DNA from 4 places in the Alteromonas sp. ABH4_454 genome. Region 1 is predicted to be linked to each of the others. Evidence: predicted binding sites of a transcription regulator. Region 1 holds the regulator's gene; each other region holds the start of a gene.
What was found. The regulator LexA, encoded in region 1, represses DNA repair genes until DNA is damaged. The targets are predictions, from matches to a motif close to TACTGTATNNNNATACAGTA.
Positions count from the first base shown of each region.

Region 2: a site for LexA is predicted at 3,405-3,424, ahead of ACYX4W_RS03640 (recombinase RecA). Genes of this name have one in related genera too.
Region 3: a site for LexA is predicted at 2,476-2,495, ahead of ACYX4W_RS02060 (YebG family protein). Genes of this name have one in related genera too.
Region 4: a site for LexA is predicted at 2,500-2,519, ahead of dinB (DNA polymerase IV). Genes of this name have one in related genera too.

Region 1 covers NZ_CM149972.1:693,579-699,340, reverse strand. Annotated here, with positions in the region: gene ACYX4W_RS03085 (sensor domain-containing diguanylate cyclase) at 235-2,517, shown strand; gene lexA (transcriptional repressor LexA) at 2,691-3,317, shown strand; gene coxB (cytochrome c oxidase subunit II) at 3,900-5,063, shown strand; partial or broken gene ctaD (cytochrome c oxidase subunit I) at 5,074-5,762, shown strand, end outside.
Region 2 covers NZ_CM149972.1:821,619-827,380, forward strand. Annotated here, with positions in the region: gene ACYX4W_RS03630 (error-prone DNA polymerase) at 1-1,128, opposite strand, end outside; gene ACYX4W_RS03635 (Y-family DNA polymerase) at 1,164-2,636, opposite strand; gene ACYX4W_RS03640 (recombinase RecA) at 2,639-3,391, opposite strand; gene ACYX4W_RS03645 (hypothetical protein) at 3,641-4,153, opposite strand; gene ACYX4W_RS03650 (DUF885 domain-containing protein) at 4,156-5,762, opposite strand, start outside.
Region 3 covers NZ_CM149972.1:468,048-473,809, reverse strand. Annotated here, with positions in the region: gene ACYX4W_RS02070 (ABC transporter permease) at 1-1,093, opposite strand, end outside; gene ACYX4W_RS02065 (ABC transporter ATP-binding protein) at 1,093-1,896, opposite strand; gene ACYX4W_RS02060 (YebG family protein) at 2,143-2,430, opposite strand; gene ACYX4W_RS02055 (GAF domain-containing sensor histidine kinase) at 2,691-3,932, shown strand; gene rpsF (30S ribosomal protein S6) at 4,134-4,535, shown strand; gene rpsR (30S ribosomal protein S18) at 4,547-4,774, shown strand; gene rplI (50S ribosomal protein L9) at 4,801-5,253, shown strand; gene ACYX4W_RS02035 (efflux RND transporter permease subunit) at 5,709-5,762, shown strand, end outside.
Region 4 covers NZ_CM149972.1:99,422-105,183, reverse strand. Annotated here, with positions in the region: gene ACYX4W_RS00475 (FG-GAP repeat domain-containing protein) at 1-2,275, shown strand, start outside; gene dinB (DNA polymerase IV) at 2,552-3,625, shown strand; gene ACYX4W_RS00465 (DUF1653 domain-containing protein) at 3,676-3,924, shown strand; gene ACYX4W_RS00460 (MBL fold metallo-hydrolase) at 3,988-4,878, shown strand; gene ACYX4W_RS00455 (VF530 family protein) at 4,960-5,178, opposite strand; gene ACYX4W_RS00450 (sterol desaturase family protein) at 5,275-5,762, opposite strand, start outside.

The DNA of each region.
Region 1 (5,762 bases):
ATCGCGTCACAATCTCGCGACGAGCCATTGTTATTGATTTGCTTGTTTTACAGACTCCCTACCTAGCGGTAAGTTCATGAAGTTCATAAGCGCCTGTATTTTTATATCTTCGTAACTTTGTTTAGGGTAAGGCTCACTGACCCTTTTAGCAATGCAACATTAGAAGTATTTAAATTGCTATAAGCTTTGATAATTACTACTTTTATAAGGGTTAATGAATGTGAGCATGTAGTAGTGGATGAACAAAACCGGTTAAAGACGATTGATGACTTTTTGCTCAGTGATGAGGTGCCGTTAGATCTTGACGACCTTATGGTTGTGTTAGCAGGGGCATATAAGGTGCCTATCGCGCTAATAGGAATTGTTGGTGAATTTGAAGAAACATTCAAAGCGCGATATGGAACTACACTTTCTAAAGTGAGCCGTGAGCATGCCTTTTGCAGTTGTGTTGTAGAAGAGCGCAAACAAGTTGTTGTTAACAATGCCCACGAGGACCCCAAGTTTAAAGATAATCCATTAGTTACGGGTGAGCCGCACATCTGCTTTTATGCAGGAACTCCCATTGAAATTAATGATGAGATTATTGGTGCTGTCTGTCTTATCGATACTGTTCCTCGAGAAATTGATGCCAAATATCTTGAAGTGCTGAATAGAATTGGAGCGCTTGTTAGCCAGCATATTTCTCTTTCTAAAGAGCATGAAGCACTCAAGCGTGAGCATGGGCTAATAGAAAAGTCCCCTATTGTTCTGGCTACGTGGCGAAATACTACGTCGCTCAAACTGGTTCATATCTCAAATAATAGTGAGCGCGTTTTGGGCATATCGTCCCAAGATTTACTGAGCGGTGCAGTTGAGCTTGGCGATGTTTTAACACAAGACGCTGAGGGCGACTTTACGTTTGCCATGCAGGCGCATATGGAGGGCGTGGAAACGCATACCTGTCGTCTTCAAATAGCCACGCCCACACGTACCATTTGGGTAAGTATGATCTCTACGGCGAGTTTCCGTGAAGACGGTATGTTGTCTTCAGTTCAGGCGTTCTTATTTGACACCAGCGACCAAAAATATGTGGAAGACAAGCTCAACAAAACAAACCAGCGCATGCGGCTGTTATTGGAAGCCTCTGAATTGGGCACATGGGATTGGAATTTGGCCGCTGACGTAAACCAAGTAAACAAGCGTTGGTGTGATATCGTCGGTCTGGAATATGAGTACTATGACACCAGCTCTCGCTTTTTCAGGCAGTTAATTCACCCCGCGGACTATGTAAAAGTAGAAAAGCAATTAAACGAGCACATCATTGGTAAAAGCAAGGTTTTCAATACCACGTTTCGCATGAAACATACTAACGGCGCGTGGGTTTGGGTTGAAACCTACGGAAAAACCGTAGAATTTAACAATGCGGGTAAGGCTATTCGCGTTGCTGGTATTCATCGCGACATCACGCAGAGAATGGAAAGTGAGCTTCATGAGAAAAAGAAAACCCAGCTACTTCAATTTATAAATAAAACCCGTGCCTCTTACCTCCAGAACAACGATTTAACCATGGCCTGCCAAACGGTATTACCCGAGCTTATTGATATCTCGGATAGTCAGTTCGCTTTCATTGGGCAAATGAAAGGTGAAGGCGATGCATCGAAGCTGTTTATTCATGCTATTTCTGAAATAGTCTGGGACAGCAGCAGCTTTACGCAATACAACGAGTACAAAAAGCGAAACTTGTATTTCAGCAGTTTCGATAACCTTTTCGGTACCACAATTTTAACCGGTGAGGTAACGATTAGTAATGCCTCAGGAAGTCATCCAAACTCAAAAGGGGTGCCCCAAGGGCACCCCCGCATTAGTCGATTTTTAGGGCTACCGATTAAGATCAAAGATAGAGTGGTGGGCATGATTGGTTTAGCCAATAAATTCGAGCCCTACACCTTCGATGATGCTGAGTTTTTGCAACCTCTATTAGATGCATTAGCCGGTCTTTTCTATGCGGTTGAACTGGAAGAATCACGCGCGATAGCTGAAGAGAAGTTGCGTAAGCTGGCCATGACTGACTCGCTAACTGGGCTGTACAATCGACGAGCTTTTGTTGATAAATGCCATCAGCTCTCTGCACAAAGCAATAGAGTGAGCGTAGCGGTAATCGATATAGACCACTTTAAAAAGGTTAACGATACTTATGGACATGATGCAGGAGACCAAGCTCTAATTTCAGTAGCCCACCTCATCGAAGAATATTATGTGGAGCCCGATATTGTTTCACGTCTTGGTGGAGAAGAGTTTGCGATAGTAGCAATTTCAGACAACAAAAGAGACGAAGAAAGGCGATTTAACAAACTTCGAGAGGCTGTTGAAAAAACAGAAGTTAAATACAAGAAAGACACGATATTCGTGACAATAAGTATTGGTGCTGTTTTTGCTGAGGATAGCTTAAATCTTGACTTTAGTGTGTTACTTTCCAAAGCGGATAAACTGCTATATACGGCGAAAAAGAATGGCCGAAATCGAGTTGTTCTAGAGTAATGAAAACTTAAGGCCGCGCTAGGTTTCACGTATTTGACAGCCTTAAGCCCCCTAGTTTTTATATACTAGGTGCTAGCCCCATCCAGCTTGCTCCATAGTTTCAAGACTTTGCGCTTGTTATTTGCTTTTAGGTGTATATACTTACAGGAACTGTATGAACAGACAGGTCTTTTATGCGCCCACTCACAGCTCGACAAACTGAAGTTTTAGAACTTATTAAAACAACCATGCAAGAAACGGGAATGCCGCCTACGCGTGCAGAAATTGCTCGTCAACTTGGTTTTCGTTCTGCCAACGCAGCAGAAGAACATTTGAAAGCATTGGCGCGTAAGGGCGTAATTGAAATTTTGCCTGGTACCTCGCGTGGTATTAAGTTAAATATTCCCCTCGAGGATACTGCACCAGAAGAAGAAGGCTTGCCTCTAATAGGGCGCGTGGCGGCTGGTGAGCCAATTTTGGCGCAAGAGCATGTAGAATCCCACTACAAGGTCGACCCTGCTTTGTTTCAGCCTCAGGCAGACTTTTTACTTCGTGTAAACGGCATGAGCATGAAGGACATCGGTATCTTGGATGGCGATCTTCTTGCTGTGCATCGCACGACTGATGTCCACAACGGTCAGGTAGTTGTCGCGCGGGTGGATGAAGACGTTACGGTGAAGCGTTTAGAGAAACGCGGTCGTGAAGTTTTACTTCATGCTGAAAACGAAGAGTTTTCGCCAATTAAGGTAGACCTTGCCAGCGAGCCTTTTGCTATTGAAGGTATTGCCGTAGGTGTTATTAGAAACGCCGACTGGATGTAAGGTTTTAGCATCTTCAATCAAAAGCGGCGTATTAGCCGCTTTTTTTATGCCTTTTAGTACCATATTTTAGTTAATTTTCTTAGGTTAGCGTTTGTTAGTATGTCTCAAAACTACGAAATCTGGCATCACCATTGTGCGAAAGATATGCGCTATTTGGCCCGAGAATGAATTGGCTAATACACATTTATTATTTGAAAGTTTGTTTGAAAAATAGGACGAGCGATGTGTTAATTGTTGATTTTATGACCAAATGAAGCTTCGTCCTCATCAACACCCCGTTCAAAATGCGCGTTTGATTTTTTAACCGCCGCGAGCACGCCCAATACCCTCTCCAACAAAATTGTAACGTAAGCCTGCCACAAGAAATGGTTAAAAATTAGCCTCTTCATTAAATTTTTAATAGAAAAGACTAGACGACACGGCATTATTGCGCAATTCTTATACAGAGATTAACAAAATAATAACAATGGCTCTAAATTTGTTTTACAAGTTGTGGTGATGGGTCAATCGTTCGCAAACCATTTGGTAGGGCAGCGCGCAAAATAATCAGCGTTTTTGGTCTTGCTATTACGGAGGTGCTGAGTGAAACAACTAACGACCGTTTTTGCAAAGTGGTGTTCAATAATACCATTTTTGCTTTTCTCCCCTTTGCTTCTTGCACAAGAAGTTAGTGAAGAAGCCTCTTCGCTTAATTTGAGACGCGGTGCTACCGACATCAGTGGGCAGGTCTATGATCTGCATATGTTGATGTTCTTCATTTGTGTAGGTATTGCGGTTGTCGTGTTTGGGGTTATGTTCGCCTCAATGTATCTGCATCGGAAATCTCGTGGCGCCAAGCCCGCTAACTTTCATGAGAACGTGAAGGTTGAAATTGCTTGGACCGTTATTCCTTTCCTTATTCTTATCTTTATGGCTGTGCCTGCCGCAAACACGCTTATTGCGATGGAAGACACATCTGAGCCTGACATGACAGTATTAGTTACAGGCTCTCAGTGGAAGTGGCACTACAAGTATATGGACAGTGACGTAGAATTTTACTCACTGCTTGCTACTCAGCGTGAGCAGATAGAGAACAAATTTCAAAAAACCGACAATTATCTGCTTGAAGTTGACCGTCCGTTAGTTATTCCAACTGGGAAAAAAGTGCGTTTTCTTATTACCTCTGACGACGTTATTCATTCGTGGTGGGTCCCCGATTTTGCTGTGAAAAAAGATGCCAACCCCGGCTTTATTAACGAGTCTTGGGCCAAAGTGAATGAGCCTGGTATTTATCGCGGACAGTGCGCAGAGCTTTGTGGAAAAGACCACGGCTATATGCCGGTTGTGGTGATTGCTAAAGAGCCAGCTGAATTTGATAAATGGATGGGTGAACAAGAAGAAATTGTTCGCAAAGCAAAAGAAGAAGAGCAGCGTCTACTTTCTATGAATATGTCTATGGATGAATTGATGAAAGAAGGCGAGCGCGTTTACAACACAACTTGTGCAGCGTGCCATATGCCAAATGGTGAGGGTTTACCCGGTGTATTCCCTGCACTTAAAGGCAGCAAAATGGCGTTAGAAGATCAGCAAGGCCACATCGACATTGTATTACATGGTAAGGCGGGTACAGCTATGCAGGCGTTTAGCAAAATGCTGAGCCTTAAAGAAATTGCTGCGGTAGTCACTTACGAGCGCAATGCGTGGGGTAATAACACGGGCGATATGGTTCAAGCCAAAGACGTCAATGCAGTGGCAAACGGAAACTAGGAGCAGACAAATGAGCAAAGCAACTGAAGTTATTTCGCCAGATACCTCTGCGCCTCACAGTGGTCAAGTAAATGGCGATCATCTACATGATGACCATGAACATCACGACCATATTCCTAAAGGAATAACGCGCTGGCTGTTTACCACTAACCACAAAGACATAGGCACACTGTATCTGTGGTTTGCCTTCATCATGTTTTTGGTTGGCGGCGCAATGGCCATGGTTATTCGCGCTGAATTGTTCCAACCTGGCCTGCAAATTGTTGAGCCAAACTTCTTTAACCAAATGACCACGGTGCATGGGCTTATCATGGTGTTTGGTGCTGTAATGCCTGCCTTTACAGGGCTCGCAAACTGGCTGATTCCTATGATGATCGGCGCCCCAGATATGGCATTGCCGCGCATGAATAACTGGAGCTTTTGGATTTTACCTGGCGCTTTTTTAATTCTGCTTAGCTCGCTATTTATGGAAGGTGGTGGCCCTGCTTTCGGTTGGACTTTTTATGCGCCGCTCTCAACAACCTACAGTGGCGATTCGACAGCATTGTTTGTGTTTTCTGTTCACATTATGGGTATCTCATCCATTATGGGTGCGATTAACGTGATTGTGACCATATTTAATATGCGTGCGCCAGGCATGACCTGGATGAAAATGCCGCTATTTGTATGGACGTGGCTTATTACAGCGTTCTTGCTGAT
Region 2 (5,762 bases), 130 kb from region 1:
GAAATCCACATCAATATCGGGCGGCTCGTTACGTTCTTTAGATATGAAACGCTCGAACAGTACGCTTATTTGCCTTGGATCTACAGCCGTTATCTCTAGGCAATAGCACACTACAGAGTTAGCCGCCGATCCTCGTCCTTGGTACAAAATGCGCTGCCGCTTGGCAAATTGAACAATGTCGTAAATGGTTAAAAAGAAATACTCGTATTCTTGTTCGGCAATAAGTGTTAGTTCTTTTTCTATAATTTGGCGAATTTCAGAGGTTATACCTTCTGGAAAGCGCACTTTAATACCGGCTTCTACGCGCTCCCGTAAATAAGATGTGGGTGTATAGCCCTGTGGCACAAGTTCCGAAGGATAGTGATAGCGCAACTCTTCTAAAGAAAACGTGAATACCTGGGCTAGGGCATTGGTATTGGCTATCCACTTCTCAGGGTAGAGCTTCTTTATTTTTTGTATGGTGCGCAGACTACGTTCTGCGTTACTCAATGCTTCCCGGCCTATTTTATCTACACTGGTATGCTGGTGTGTAGCATGTAAAACATGTTGAAGCGGTAGCCTGTCAGCGTGATGCATGAGTACACCTGTACAGGCGATAACAGGAAAGGGGTAGGCAGACTGTAAATGGTTGTAGTGCGCAAACTTCTGATGATCCTGCCCGTCTAATAGACGCTGAGCACCGATATAGGCATCAATGCTAGGGTGTTTTTGCAGCCACTCAGCCCAATGTTTGTCGTGGGCTTCTTTTCCGCTAGGTAGCCAAATGAATTTGCAGTGACGAATGGTACGTAAGTCCCACTCGGCCAGTTGATACTCTCCTTTTTCAGAGCGACGTCTCGCGTTAGTTATAATTCGGCACAGTTCGCTGTAGGCTGCTTTGTTCGGGCACAGCAGTATAAAAGATAAAGTGTCATCGAATACAAAGTAACTGCCAACAATAAGCTTAATAGGCAGACCCTGATGGGTTATTTCATCGAAAGCCCGTACGACTCCTGCTACTGAGCACTCATCTGTAATAGCAAGCGCGTCATAGCCAAGAAAAGACGCGGTGGTCACAAGCTCTGCGGGAGAAGAGGCTCCGCAAAGAAAGCTATAGTTACTTTGGCAAAAGAGTTCGCTGTATTTCATGGTTTCGCTTTTACCTTTTCTTTAACCGCATACGGCTAGCAAAAAAGTCCATGCACCCACCAACGGTTTTCTTCGTCTTTAAATACTAAGAGCCTTACACATTGCTCAGTCTGGGCGATGAAATAATCTCGCCTTGTTGGGCTGTCATGCCACCACTCGCTGTGTAACCTCACAGGGCCAAAGCAAATTTGGGTCGCCTGAATAAGCGGTTTAGGTGTATCAAAGGTAAAGGTGGGCGTAATGTCACTGCTATAAACATAATTGTCGGCGCTCGGCTCGTTCACCGTCATATATTCAAACTGATGGCTGTCGGCAGCGCGAGGTTGAAACGTACTGTTATCACCTAGTTTGGCGTTTAAGCGGCCAATCAATTGCTTTTGTGCAACGTTATTAAACCTATTGCTAAAAAAGTCGCCATTCTGCGAATCTATTTCTTCAAACTGCTGACAGGTAAGCGCAATCGCTGTGGCAGGCTCAGATAACTCCAAGCTTTCAGTTTTAAGGCTAAACAGTGGTAGCCAACTATGCACCGAAGACTGAGGCATTGCAGAGCGAATATTAATATCTAATACAGGAGCTTCTCTGAAATGAATATGCACGCTTATGCTTGATGTATATAAGTTCCTGGCCCGTAAATAGTGAGACAAATGCTCAAACTGCTGGGTGACAAAAGGGGTTAGGTGCTGCGTGTTTTCAATATCAAAAGGCAATAGGATAAAGTTATCGAAGTGCTCCAAAGGCCTAAATAATGTAACCCGTGGAAAGGTTTCTCCCCTTAACGCAGTAAGATACATAATAGTGTTATTGTCGAAGCGCCGCCCCAGCTCTTGTACCGGCATGGCCAACAGTTGTTGTACACGGGTAACACCTACCCTTGCCAAGGCCTCAATGACTTTAGATGACAAAGCAGTAATAGAAAGCGGGCACCTACTTAGTGCTTTCTTTATGTCATCTGGCGCATGCATATAGGTATTGTGTTGATGAAGGGCTAATACCTTTGCAGCCTCAATCGTCCATGCACTAGCAAAATGATAGCGAATATTTGCCTCTGCGAGTGCTTGAGTTAGGGTTTTCCACAGCGGCTTATGCCCGCCATAATAATGGATTAGGTTATCTAGCCTTACTGCCAGGCCATTTACGCCATTCGAATGAATGTGGCTGTCTAGTACGATGTCAGAAGCAAGAGGGTACAGCCTATGGGCTAGCTGCGTCAGCATATGCTTTTCGGCTTCTTCACTGAAAGGCAGAATATGCACGTAGGGGCACAGCGCCGCGGCTTGGGCAAGTCCATGACCAACTTCAATGCCTTCTTTTATCGCAATATCATTACACTGCGTAATTTTGTTTGTTTTACTGCAATACACAGCAATAGGTGTATTCGACGGTAATGAAGAATAACTTCCGTTAGATTCGTCTCTAGACCCTTGCCTGGGCGTACGTTTAGTTTTAGCCGCTTTTATGTGGCTGTCTAAAGTAAGTTGATAGCAGTAAATATAAGCCCACAACATTATTAGCTCACAGAGTGTAGCGCCTTGTCGGAAAGCGTGTTGTGTGCCATGGCCCATTTAATGGCCTGATTGTCAGGGGTCCACTGATGAGAAATAACAATGTTATCTTTGGGCCACCCATGACGCTGCTTGCGTATGCTCACTGCCAAAGCATGGGGGTTACCTTTTAATGCAATATCTAAAATAACGGGTAATGCACTGTCGCTTTGATTCGAAAGGGTGGCTTGTGAATCGCTCCCCATGTCGGCTTTTTGGGAGCCTAACTGTAAGGCCTGCTGTTGCGGTGGAGTATACAGCAAGCACAGCGCATCGTTATGCGTTGCTGCTACCTGTAGGCGTCGCGCTTCTTTTTGATTTACAGCATTACTCCACAGCACCACGCAATGGCAAGCCGTACTTTTTAAGCACTGTTCTGCTGCCCATAATGATTCTTGTTCTGCACTTGTTTTTACTACCAGCACCTGTTGTGCTTTAAGCCCCAGATTTTCTAACCACGGCGACTGTAGTAGCCCAGGAGGGTTAATAAATACCACCAGTTTATGCGTGCGATGCTGGCAAATAACCTGTTTAAAGAGCGAAAGCTCACCCACGCCGGTTAGTGAGGCAATACGTACAAGCCCCGTAGAGGCAACGCCACCGTTAAGCGCTTTATCCAGACGCGGAAACCCCAGCGAAAACTTGGCTTCACTTTGCTTCTTATCTCTGGCCCGCCAAATATGCGGGTGGTTGTTAAGCACGGATAACGATTTGTTCATGGCACTCAAAATAAACTGTATTTTTATACAGTATTATAATGCAGCAATAACCCTTTTCAAGACAAAAGGTTTTTGACTTGTTGTTTTAAGCGCTAACTTACTGATTAGTTTGAAAAGGTAAAAAGATTAAACTTTTAAAAGAGTAGTGATATAGACGAGGGCCGCCAATCCTAACAACACAGTAAAGCGGGCGACCCTAACGCGTAATTAGCACTTTATCGACGCTAACATGGGGATAAGAGTAAGAGGCTACTCTTGTGATGAAGGTTCTTTTTGTGATTTTGCTGCAGTACCGCTTACGGTTGCTGTAACGGTTTGGCAAAAAGCAATAAAACCATCAGCGGTATTTTTTGACCACACCATACGCACGTTGCTAGGAAGTGCTTTCACCACCTCACGAATTTCCTCAAGCGTCACTTCTTCATTCTGCAATGCTTTATTTAAAGACTCTTCAAGAGACATGCCTTTTTCACAACAAGCCATAATAATGGTTGAAAAGTTGCGCATAAGCGGGTGCAGCGCATTATATTGAGTTTGGTCGATAAGACGGCTTTTATAGGCACTTTCAATACGCGCGGTAAGGTTTTTTTCCAACGCATCTGTAACAAGGACAAGATTGCGATAAGCATACGTAACCTTGTTACTAGTCTGCTTATTCGAGTGGCGCAACAGCGCCAGCTCTTTCTGTAAGTTCTGCGCTCGCAGCACAAAGTAAATTAAAAACAGGATAAGTAATCCTATAACTCCAAATGCAACGATCATGTTTATTTTGCCTTTTGTTCTTCTATAAAGGTGTTGATGTTTTGTTCCAATATGAAAAGTGGAACTGAGCCATTTTCTAACACCGCGCGGTGGAATTTGCGCACGTCAAAACGCTCACCTAAAGCAATCTCTGCTTTTTCGCGAAGGCCTTTTATTTTGATTTCACCAATTTTGTATGACAGCGCTTGCGCTGGCCAAGAGATATAGCGGTCTATTTCCGTATTAACGTTGTGTTCTGAAAGCGCGGTGTTTTCCATCATATAGTCCACCGCTTGCTGACGGCTCCAACCCATTGTATGCATACCAGTATCGACCACTAAGCGACACGCACGCCACATTTCGTAGCTTAAGCGACCGAAGTTGTCGTACGGCGTTTCGTAAATACCTGCTTCAATACCTAAAAACTCAGAGTACAGTCCCCAGCCTTCACCAAATGCTGAAATATAGGTGTTACGGCGTACCATAGGTAAATCTTCAAGCTCTGCTGCTAATGAAATTTGAAGGTGATGCCCTGGAACCGCTTCGTGTAATGTCAAAGCAGGCAGCGCATATAAAGGGCGTTTATCAAGGGCGTAAGTATTTACCCAGTAATATCCTGGCTGATCATCGCGGCTAGGATGGATGTAACGGCCCGTTGTATATTTAGGTGCAATAGCATCTGGCACGGGTGCTACGCCGTAAGGCGTTCTTGGTAGATACTCAAAAAGAGAAGGGAGTTTCGCGTCCATTTTCTTTGCAATAAACGACGCCTCTTTCAGCAAATCTTCAGCGCTGGTGGCATAAAACTGAGGGTCTTCGCGTAAAAACGCAATAAAGTCGTTAATGTCGCCATCAAAGCCAAGCTCATCCACAATTTGCTGCATTTGCGCGCGAATACGTTTTACTTCAGACAAACCTAAATCGTGGATTTCCTGAGGGGTCATATCTGTTGTGGTGTAATGCTTGGCTCTATTGGCGTAATAGGCCACACCATCAGGCCAGTTTCTTGCGGCAATATCTTCACGGGCATTAGGAATGTATTCCTCTACCATGAAGTCGTAGAATATTTGATACGCAGGCAACACGCTGCTGTTTATGGCTGCTTTGCCTTGCTCTGCTAACGCTGCCTTTTGCTCGGCAGTAAAGTACTCTGGAAAGCGGGTAAACGGAGAATAAAAGCCACTGTCCACTGCATTTTCAACAATATACGACGCAACTGAGTCTTCAAACCCTTTCAGCACGACTTTGGGCTGCGTGTAGCCTTCTTTTAACGCCTGCTTCATATAAGTAATTTGCTGGTTAAAATAAGGCTTAAGTGCGTTTAAGCGGCTAATGTATGCCTGATAGTCTTCTACACGCTTAAACGTAGATAAGTTAGGAAGCGAGGCCATGGCACCGTGAAAGCCGTATTCTGAGTTGATGGGCACCAAGTGCGCGCGATAGGTATATTCATCCACATAGTTGGCTAAACGGTATTGCTGCATTAGCAAAGCAATATAAGCGTCAGTAGAGATAGAGTCTTTTTCGTACTGACTTAAGGCTTTTTGAAACACACGCCACTGTTCATTTTGTGCTTTAAGTGCTTCTGGTGAAATATCGGGTAGCACATGGGCCAAGGAACTATCGCCTT
Region 3 (5,762 bases), 230 kb from region 1:
CTTCAATTTGAATAAGTAGCAGTAGGGTGAAAGGCCCTGCTCCTATGGTACGTAAAACAGCGATTTCTTGATAACGCTCACGCATAGTTGCAAGTAGCATAGTCGCTAACCCAATTAGCGCGCAAATGACGATAAGACCGGAAAGACCAAGCAATAGCGACTCTACATTTCCCATAATTTGCCAAAGCTCAGCGAGCGCCATACCCGGTAGTATCGCCATAAGCGGCTCTTTTTTACTTTGGTTGATTTGATACTGCAGCTGTAGCGCTGTAACGCGATGTTTTAGCCCAAGCATCACAACTGATACCGACTCTGGAGCAAAGGCTTCGCTGTTGTAAGTCTCATGCTTACCGGTATGCTCGCCGTGCTCGTGCTCGTGCTCGTGCTCGTGCTCGTGCTCGTCTTCGATGGTTTTATTACTCGATTTACGGCCTAACATTGAGGTGGGCGAATGCTTAGGCCCTGTGTGGGCCTCTTCAAGTCCCTGCAAGGTGACATACACAGCCTTATCCACCGGGGTGCCCGTTTTATCTAAAATGCCGGAAATAGTAAAAGGGTGATCGTCGTGATTATTGAATGAGACACTGCCTAAGCCGTGAGAAATAATAATCTCATCACCCACTTCATATCCCAATGATTCCGCTATATCAGCACCAACTACCGTAGATAGCGGTTGTGTAAATGTCGCTCCATCAGATAGCTTTAGTGACTGCATGTCACCGTATTTAAAGTGGTCAAAAAAGCTGTTGGTCGTACCTACCACTCTAAAGCCTCGGTGAGTATCACCTAAAGAAAGTGGAATGAGCCACGACACCTGTTTGTTAGATTTAAGTGATGCAACACTCTTATATTCAATGCCCTTAGTGGGTGTTCCTATATTAAACACCGACGACAATAGCAGGTTAAGCTGGCCGCTCGGTGCGCCGACAATAAGGTCAACACCTGACACTGTACGCGTAAAGCTGGTTTTCACTTGGCTGCGAATTATATCAACGCATAAAAGCAAACTAATGCTGATGGTAATGCTTAACAGCGTAAGTATTGCCGTTGTTTTTCTGCGCTTTAGACTTTCAATAGCAATAGTACTTAGCATTACGCACGCTCCTGTGCTTGCTCAATGCCACCGAGTGAGGATATTGCGTGGTTCGAGTTTGGGCTCAATTCACTGATACTGCAATGACGGTCAAAATAGCTCTCCATGGCTTTATCATGGCTAACAAAAATCATGGTGCTCTTACCTGCAACCTCTTTTAACAACGACATAAAGCTATCTCGCGCATCGCTATCTAACGCCGAAGTTGGTTCATCAACAATTAATAACTGTGGGTCATTAATAAGCGCTCGGGCTATAGCTACCCGCTGCTGCTGGCCAATACTCAAAGCATCTGCCTTCGCATGTAGTACCTGTGAAGGTAGTTGTAGCTTGTCGAGTAAATGGAGAAGTTTATCTTCTCCCGCCGTTTTAGTTGTTTTACTACTTGCGAAGTACACCGCAGCGTTAATATTTTGCGCCACAGAAAGATACGGAATAAGGTTGAACTGCTGAAAGACAACGCCAATATTGCGTGCTCTAAACTTGTCTCGCTGACGGTTTGATAAAGAAGAGAAAGGCTGCGACAACAAAGTTATGTTGCCTTGGGTGGGTGTCAAAGTACCGCATAACAAATTAAGCAATGTACTCTTTCCGCTTCCCGAAGGACCTGAAAGAAAAACATGTTCACCTTGTGACACCTGCCACGCTTTTATGTCAATGACGGGCGGGCTTTCTTTAGTGTACGAAAACTGTAAATTACTTACTTGAATTGCTGGGTTGCACTCTTCTATCAATGCGTTGTGCTTTTCAGACACTGCGTTGCGCTGGGAATGAGTGCTATTGTTTTTATTGATGGTGTTCACGCTAAGCCCGACCTGTATTTACGTCTTATATTCACATTAGCAAAGGCGGTACCTTGTTTCTTATTTGTTTTCCTACTTATTCAATCAGCTAGAAGCAAGTAAAGAACATAGCACCGCTTAAAAGTGATGTTATCAAATAACATCACTTTGCAAAGACATGTTATCAGAACTTACGCATTTAAAGCGGCAGTTGCTCTCACTTATTGTTCATCATAACGACATAGAGGGCGAGTCGAGCTTACATTATCAGCCGTTGGCCTGTAATTTTACTACTTCTGCGCTTTCATCTTCTAATACGCTTTCTGCTGTAGCGCCTTTAAATATTTTGCCGACTTTATCTTTGTTTTTCGCCAGCATGATTGTGAGTTCTTCAACCACGCTATCGTCTAGTTTAATGCCTTTAGCATGAATATATTCAGCGAGGTTATCTGCTGCATCGAGCATCTTATCGAACTGATCCGCTTCTTTTTTGTCGGTAGTTACCAATTTTTCTACCCCTTTGTGCGTAACAACATACTGTGTGGTAATGGCCATGGTAGGTCCCCTGTTTATTAAAGACACAAAAACTGTACAGTAAAATACTGTATAAATAAACAGTTTTGAGGTGATTTTTTCATTATTACAGGTAACATTGCCGAGGTTTGTACTTTATTATAAGTTGGTAGCTTCAATTGCGTTTGAATTTAAACTTTGCGGAAGCAGCAAATTAGTAAGGTATTTCAGCGTCCGAAATACCTAGAACAGTAGAAATATAGCGTTAATTAGCACGCTCTCGAAAAAGGAACTCTAAAGTTATGGTAGCGAGCAAAGCTGTTCAGCAAGACATTCAAGCTATAGACGCAATCGATGCTATACCTAATATAATGCAAATATTAGCCAGTAGCTTAAATTTGCGTTTCATCTGTGTCGCTAGAGTCACAGAAGAAGCATGGACGATGTGTGCCGTGTTGGACAACGCTGAGTTTGGGTTAACACCTGGCGATCATTTAGAAATTGAAACCACTTTTTGTAGAACCGTAAGGGCGAGCAAACAACAGATAGTCATTAATCACGCCTCTGCTGATAGTAAATATTGTGATAATCCCATTCCTATTATGTCTGGCTTTGAGAGTTATTTTTCTTACCCTATCTATGATGCAAACGGTGAGTTTTTTGGAACGCTTTGCGGTCTAGACCCAGAACCTAGGGAGTTACGTAGCGAACTTGTTCACGGGCAAATTAGTGCATTTGCTAAGCTTATATCTAGTCAAATTTTATTAAAAGACCAAATGGAGCGTTCACAGGCTCAGCTAACCGATGCAAGAAATATTGCCCGCCTTCAAGAGCAGTATATTGCTATTTTAGGCCACGATATTCGAACTCCTTTATCGTCCATTCAAATTGGTATCAGCTTTCTTGACGACATAATAAAAGACAGTCAAATAGCCAGTACGGTTCAAGTACCTGTATTCAAAGCTGTATCGAGAATGAAGAATAGTGTGCAGAGGATGACGCGTTTAATTGAAGATGCTATGGACTTTACTCATAGCCGTATGGGCGAAGGGCTACCTGTGAAAATGGCCGAAGCAGCTAGTTTAGCGCAACAGTTGAATTATACGGCTGAAGAGCTAGCTACTGCTTATCCTAATTGCACTATCAGAACACATATCGATATTACCGAGCAGTTGGTCTGTGACGAAAAACGGGTGTGTCAGCTTTTATCTAATTTATTGAAAAACGCTCTGGTTCACGGCGACCAAGCGCATCCGGTATATGTGAAAGTCATCACCAACCGAAACGATTTCATTCTCAGCGTGCAAAATAGCGGCACACCAATACCTGATGAGTCTAAGGCGCGTCTTTTTCAGCCTTTCTGGCGTAAAGAAAGCAGTGCAAAAAACGACGGGCTAGGGTTGGGGTTATTTATCGCATCAGAAATTGCAAGGGCGCACCAAGGTTCGCTGAGCGTGACTTCTGATTTTAACGGCACAGAATTTACCCTTTGCTTTCCTTTAACCCGTGTTTCTTCTATTCCATTTGAAAGCGTTTCGCAATAACCGCGAAGCGCTATTGATACAAGCGCTGTCAATACGAGCTCTGTCAATAATAGTAAGCGCAAAAATAATTGCCAAAGTTGATTAATGCTTGTGCAACGATGTTTGTGTGCGTATAATGCGCGCCCTTACAGCCATCCCAATTCGTTCCTTGTCTCCATACAGTCGGCTGTACTGTCGAGGCTACAACCGTAAGGAGCTATAATGCGTCATTACGAAATCGTATTTATGGTTCACCCTGATCAGAGTGAACAAGTACCTGGTATGATCGAGCGTTATACCACAATCCTAAAGCAAGACGGTGGTCAGATTCATCGTTTAGAAGATTGGGGCCGTCGTCAACTGGCTTACCCAATTGAAAAGCTGCACAAAGCCCACTACGTACTAATCAATGCTGAAGCGTCTGCAGAAGCTGTTGATGAATTGGAAAATGCTTTCCGTTTCAACGACGTGATCCTACGTAACATGGTTATGCGCACTAAGACTGCTGTGACTGAGCCTTCTCCAATGATGAAAGAAGAGCCTCGTCGTGAGCGTCGTGACGATTCTGCTCCTCGCCAAGATCGCGCGGAAAAGAAAACTGAAACCACTGAAGACAACGCTTAAGGAGATCACCCATGGCTCGTTTTTTCAGACGTCGTAAGTTCTGCCGTTTCACTGCAGAAGGTGTGACTGAGATTGATTACAAAGATATCGCTACTCTTAAGAACTACATCACTGAGAGCGGTAAAATTGTCCCTAGCCGTATTACTGGTACAAGCGCAAAATATCAGCGTCAGCTGTCTTCTGCGATCAAGCGCGCACGTTTCCTTGCGTTGCTTCCGTACACTGATTCACATAAGTAATTTGGCGAATATAAGGGTTAGCTAAGATGAATATCATCCTACTAGATAAAATCGCCAACCTTGGCGGCCTGGGCGACCAAGTGACTGTTAAGTCTGGTTACGCTCGTAACTTCCTTTTCCCACAGGGTAAAGCGGTTCCTGCAACTAAAGACAACGTTGAAAAGTTCGAAGCACGTCGTGCTGAGCTTGAAGCGAAAATTGCTGAGCAACTAGCTGCTGCTAACGCACGCGCTGAAAAAGTTGCTGAGCTTGCTGAAGTTACAATCGCAGCTCCTGCTGGTGACGAAGGTAAACTATTTGGCTCTGTTGGTACTCGTGACATCGCTGATGCAATCACTGCAGCTGGCGTTGAAGTACAAAAAGCAGAAGTTAAACTACCTACTGGTACTCTTCGTGAGACTGGTGAGTATGACATCGACTTACAACTTCACTCTGACGTTATCACTTCAATCAAAGTGATCATCATTGCTGAAGCGTAATCGCTGACGTATTTGAAAAAGCCGCTCCTAGAGCGGCTTTTTTTTGCTCTAAATTTTTGTCCGATACTTAAGAGCAATACCAATCCGCATAGATGATTGCCCACCCAGAGCGCTGGCAAGTTTCCTAGCAAAGCGTGGGAATGCAGGAATGGCCGTTGCTTTTTAAATTCCCAGAGTGAAGCTTGCCAGACCTTCCCGAAGGGCGAGTTTAAAATATCCCTACCCTCACTCCACGTTGCGACGCCTAATTAACGATGGGTGTAAGCAAATATGTCCAGCGCCGACAAATTGCGTATTTTTGAGGTCCACTCATCTGCGACAAATAACGGTTTTTAAACGGTGTTTAAACAAAATGTTAATAGTCGCTGAAATTCTTAACGTCATAGCTTTAAACTTTTTCTGTCATTACTGCGACCTATAGTAAATCAGACAATAAAAAGCATAAGTGCCATCTTATGGACATCACTAAGCAAGCAATACAAAACGCGACTGGGGTAGGTATCGGAATA
Region 4 (5,762 bases), 590 kb from region 1:
GAATTTACCAGAGTCAGTGTCTCCTGGCGAATATATCGAATTTAGTGCAATTGTGTCTGACCCTGATCTTGGCGACAATCAAGGGGTTCCGACCTTAGTGTCAGCGCCTTCAGGCGCTACCATTAACGAAGATGGATTGATTTCTTGGCAAGCGCCGAGTAATCAGTTGTTTAAAACCCAACTTTACGAATTTGGTTTTTCAACGGGTGAAGAAGGTGCCGAAGTAGTCAAAACTGATGTCTCAGTGACTAATAATGACGTTCAAGAGTTAGCTCGCTCGGGTATTGAAGTGCCTAAAATGAACAATTCAATGGTAGTGGGTGATTTCGACCACGACGGTGACAATGAAGTTCTCTCCACCGATTCTGCAAATCGAGTGTTCTTACTGTCTTATCAAAACGGCAACTACAACCAAACTTGGATGTATCCCTACAAAATCGAGCACGGTGAAACAGTAAAACAAGTTCTCAGTACCGATTTTGATAACGACGATTACCCCGATATTTTAGTGATATCTGAACACGGCGTATCTGTCGTTACCGACATTGATGAAGCGGCCACAACGCTTTTTACCACCGACAATTTCATACATAGTGCTGTTCTAGGAGACATAGACAACGATGGTGACGATGAATTGGCCTACCTATATTCATCACGTGATTACGGCGATGCCGATAATATTGTGGTGGTAGATCTTAATTCACCCGAAACACCTTTATTTACGTTTACCGCTGAAGATACCTATGAAATTGCTCTGGGTAATGTAGATTCCGACACTCAGTTAGAACTGGTTACCAATTCTGGTTTAGTTTATGACCTTGATTCTGGTGAAAACCAGTGGTTTTTGAACTCAGGATTTGGTAGTCATCACATTGCCGTTGCCGATATAAATAGCGACGGTATTGATGAAATTGTAGGCGCTGACAGTTGGTCTTATATCTATGTGTACTCAGCACAAGACAAGTCTCAAATAACGAGTGTTGAGAATTTTAATACTTGCGACATTAGCGCAGGGAAACTGACTGACGATAGTGATCCTGTATTGCTTGTAGGGGACTGCCAATGGGGCAATGTCCACGCCATGAAGCTGTCTAGTAACACGCTCACTTCAGTATTTAGCGTTGATATGGTTGATCATGGTTCGACTTCGCTGACCCTTGGCGATGCCGACAATGATGGCCTTAACGAACTGTTATGGGGCACCGGCACTACACATTCTGGTGAAAATTTACTCGTAACGGCAGATGTCACAGCCACTTCTGCAACAATAAAAACGACGGCAACCACACATCAACTAGATAGCTTTAGTGCGGCTGGGTGGGCAGATTTGTACCCTGGTGACGAACGTGCTGTTTTCTTCGTGCCAAGCACGGGTAGTGGTTATGACGGCTCTAAGGTCTTACTAATGGAGAACACAGGGAATTACATTACTAGTGAAGAGATTTCTTCTAACTGGGATAACTCTAGTGTTGCTGTAACTACCGATTACAACAATGACGGTGCTGGTGATTTATTCCTACCTAGTGCAGAAACCTATGATGGCGCATTCGCTGCAATGCGATTAAATGATTTCTCTATTCAATATGAGATTACAGGCGATTATTCAAATGATGTTTCAGTTATCAAGGCATTCGACTTCAATAACGATGGTTTCGATGATGCAGTGTATGTTGATGGTCGCACATTAAAAGCGGTCGACGTGAATAATCAAGTTATGTTGGCCACTTACACCATGCCTCAATATTTCCGTGATTTTGATATTGCCGCGATCAATGGCAATGTGTACGTGGCGCTTTCTCAAGGCGACGACATAACGCAATTACTCAAACCAACAACATCAGGTTTCTCTATTCAGGCAAGCGCCGATATTTCTTGCGCGCGCCTTACCTTTATTAATGCTGATAGTGACGCTGCCGCTGAACTGGCCTGTTATAATCAGAACCAATCTCTAGTTATGTATGATGTAGCTGACACCAGTTTGACCAAGACATCGGAAGTTTCGATAAATAAGGTTATTGTAGACATGGTAGCCAATCCAGTAACCGCTACTGAACAGACACTTCTTGTGACAACGGCGCATGACAATGATTGGAGTTACTACGGTGCTTCTGAACTCAGCGAAATGACGGTTGAAGGCATCAGTATTTGGAAAAGCCCTGCGTTGATTGGACCGGCCCGCAGCCACTCTCTACACGCGAGAAAGTCTGCTGAGGGAAGCCTAGAAGTGATGATGGCAACATCTCGGGTAATGTATTGGTTAGGCCGAGCGAATTAGGTAAAACTGCTGGGACAATTTGGATACTTGTTTTGGCGTTTACATAATTGAGCGGCGACACATCAATGTTGGTGTGTCGCCGCTTTTTGTTTAGAACTTTAATTCTGGCAACGTTCTGTAAAAAACACGCGTTTCAACTTGAGCCATTCATGCAAAAGAGTGAGGACCAATCAATCTCGTTAATTATCAAAACGAGGTAGTGTAATTAAACACTATTGATAATATACTGTCTTTTTGTACAGTTTCGTGTGAGCACGTTAAGAGCAAAGGCAGGTAATGCGAAAAATTATCCACGTCGACATGGATTGTTTTTACGCCGCAGTAGAAATGCGCGATAACCCAGCCTTGCGCGATATTCCCATTGCTATTGGCGGCAGTGCCGACAGACGCGGTGTTATCTCTACCTGTAATTATCCCGCCCGAAAATTTGGTGTACGCTCGGCTATGGCTACCGCGTATGCGTTAAAACTATGTCCCAATCTTACTTTAGTGAAAGGCCGCATGGAGGTGTATGCCGCTGAGTCGCAAAAAATACGTAAAATTTTTGCAGACTATACCGACCTTATTGAACCCCTATCATTAGATGAAGCCTATTTGGACGTTACTAACAGTGAGTTTTGTGGTGGTAGCGCTACGTTAATCGCTGAAGAAATACGTGCACGCATTGAAAGCGAGTTAGGTCTTACCGCTTCAGCAGGGGTCGCGCCCTGCAAATTCGTGGCAAAAGTAGCCAGCGATGAAAACAAGCCTGACGGTATTTGCGTGATCACGCCCGATAAACTTGATGAGTTTGTACGCGAAATGCCGCTAAAGAAAATTCCAGGCGTAGGCAAAGTTACCATGCAAAAGCTTCAGCGCATGGGGCTCAATACGTGTAACGATGTTCGCCAGTATCCTTTCGAACGCATTCAAAAAGAGCTGGGCAAATTCGGTAGTGTGCTATGGGAACGGGCTCATGGCATCGATGAGCGCGAGTTGTCAGTATCTCGAGAGCGCAAGTCTATAGGTGTAGAGCGCACGCTAAGCGAAGATATACACACTATCGAGCAATGCATCGACTTTTTGCCCCACTTGTTTGAAAAGCTTCAGGAACGAATGGAGAACCATAAGAAGCGGACAGGCAAGCCTGTGCGTATTCGCACACAAGGCGTAAAGCTTAAGTTTAACGACTTTCAGCTGACCACGGTTGAACATCGTTGCGCTACGCTTGATGAAGCTTATTTTCGTACATTAATGCAGGAAGCTTTTGAACGCGCAACAGGGCGTGGCATCCGTCTTGTAGGCGTGCATATAGGTCTTGCCGCCGACCAATCAACACAACAGCTGGTTTTGCCTTTTGAGCCAATTTAATTAACACTAGCGCCTTATTCTTTGACGCAACACTTACCTTGAAGGTCACAATGGATTCAATACAACTTAAAACCCCCGGCCGTTACAAGCATTATAAAGGCAATTTATACGATGTTTACGAAGTGGCGACGCATTCAGAAGACGAAAGTAAGTTAGTGGTATATCGGCCGTGTTATGGCGAAAAGGCGTTATGGGTTCGCCCTCTCGATATGTTTTTAGAGTCAGTGGAAAAAGACGGAGAGACACTTCCTCGTTTTGCTTATGTGGGTGATATCCCTAATGACGAAAAAATGATCTAATTGTGAAATTAGGTCATAGTGTAAGAGGTCTTATTTAAACAGGCTTCTTACAAGGAAATAATAATGAAAACTGCCCCTCGTTTTAGTGCCCACATTATGGCTGCGTTCTTAGCTGCTAGTCCTTTAATTTATTCATCGGTTAATCCAGCAAATGCACAAGACAGGTTCGCCGATGTTGAAGTAAAGGCAACCGCGATAAAAGGCTCTGTTCACATGCTTACAGGCGCAGGTGGAAATATTGGCGTATCAGCTGGGGAAGATGGTGTTCTTATCATCGACGATCAATTTGCGCCATTGGCTGAAAAAATAGCGGCTCAGCTTGGCGAACTAGGCAGTGATAAGCCTAAATATGTGATAAATACTCATTATCACGGCGATCACACAGGCTCTAATGCATTTTTCCACAGCCATAAAGGCGCGACCATTCTGGCCCATGAAAATGTACGCGTACGCTTAGCTAACGATGAAAAGATAAAACCGGAAGCCCTGCCAACCATTACCTATGAAGATGGCATTAAAATTTACTTTAATGGTGAGACCTTACATGTCATACATTTAGCGGTAGGTCACACTGATGGCGATAGCGTAGTGTGGTTTGAGCAACCCAACGTCATGCACACGGGCGACTTATTCTTCAATGGTCGTTTTCCCTACATTGACCAAGGTGCAGGTGGCAATGTAGAAGGCTACATGGAATCGGTAGAGCAGTTGCTAGCGAAAATAGATGACGAGACCATTATCATTCCGGGCCACGGCGAAATCAGCAACAAGCAAGAATACACCGCATTTTTAGCTATGATCAGCGAAACCTTTGACTACGTTAAGAAACTCAAGCAAGACGGCAAAACCCTTGATGAAGTAAAAGCGATGGGCCTAGATGAAAAGTGGGCCGACTGGAGCTGGAATTTCATCAATGAAGAGAAGTGGATAGCGACACTCTACAAAGACGCCTAGCAAAAAATAACAGTGGGGTCAGAGTCAGGGCTCTGACCCCCAATAAAATATGGTGCATTGTAAAACGCACTTTATCAGTGACTACTCACTAAACGTTTGGATATAAAGCTGCTCTACTTTATCTCGCGCCCACTGGGTCTTTCTAAGAAACTTAAGTGACGATTTAATCGAAGGGTCGTTGTTAAAGCAGTTCACTCTTATGCGGTAATACAACCCGTCCCAGCCGTAGCGCTCATGAAGCTGCGTTACGATTTTCTCTAGCGTTAAGCCGTGTAGGGGATTGTTGGGTTGTTCATTCATAGTATGGCGCTGCTCTGTCTCATTTCGAACTGCTAGTTTATCACGAACAACGGGGTCAGAGTCACAACTCTGACCCCATAACTTTTTGATGCCACACTAAGCGCTAGTCTTCGCTGCCTGTTGCGTTTTTTGTTGCTCTGAATTGAGCACAGGTAAGCCCTTATTGGAAGACTCAGTCTTTAACTGCTTTGGCTTTCTCGGGGTTTTGTACAGCGGCCAAATTAGTTGTTCTTTCCAGTCGGCGTAAAACATACCCTCAATACCGTATTGCGCAGGATATTGCCTTGTTATCTTAGCGGTACCAAATAATACATCCCAAAAGAACAATAGGTTGCCGTAATTACCTTTGTAATTGGTCACGCCGTCATCTGCTTTTAATCCATGATGCGCACTATGTGTAGAAGGCGTTGATATGGTGCGCTCGACCACCCAAGCAATAGGGTGTAACAAAGGTATATTGTACAGTACTTTGTCCCACTTCCACTCTGCATGAGCGCCAGTTATCACAGTAAGCTTTGCCACTAAATAAAAGGCGTAGGTCCAACCTAACCCCAAATAAATTAGCGCGCCAGAAAACCATAATG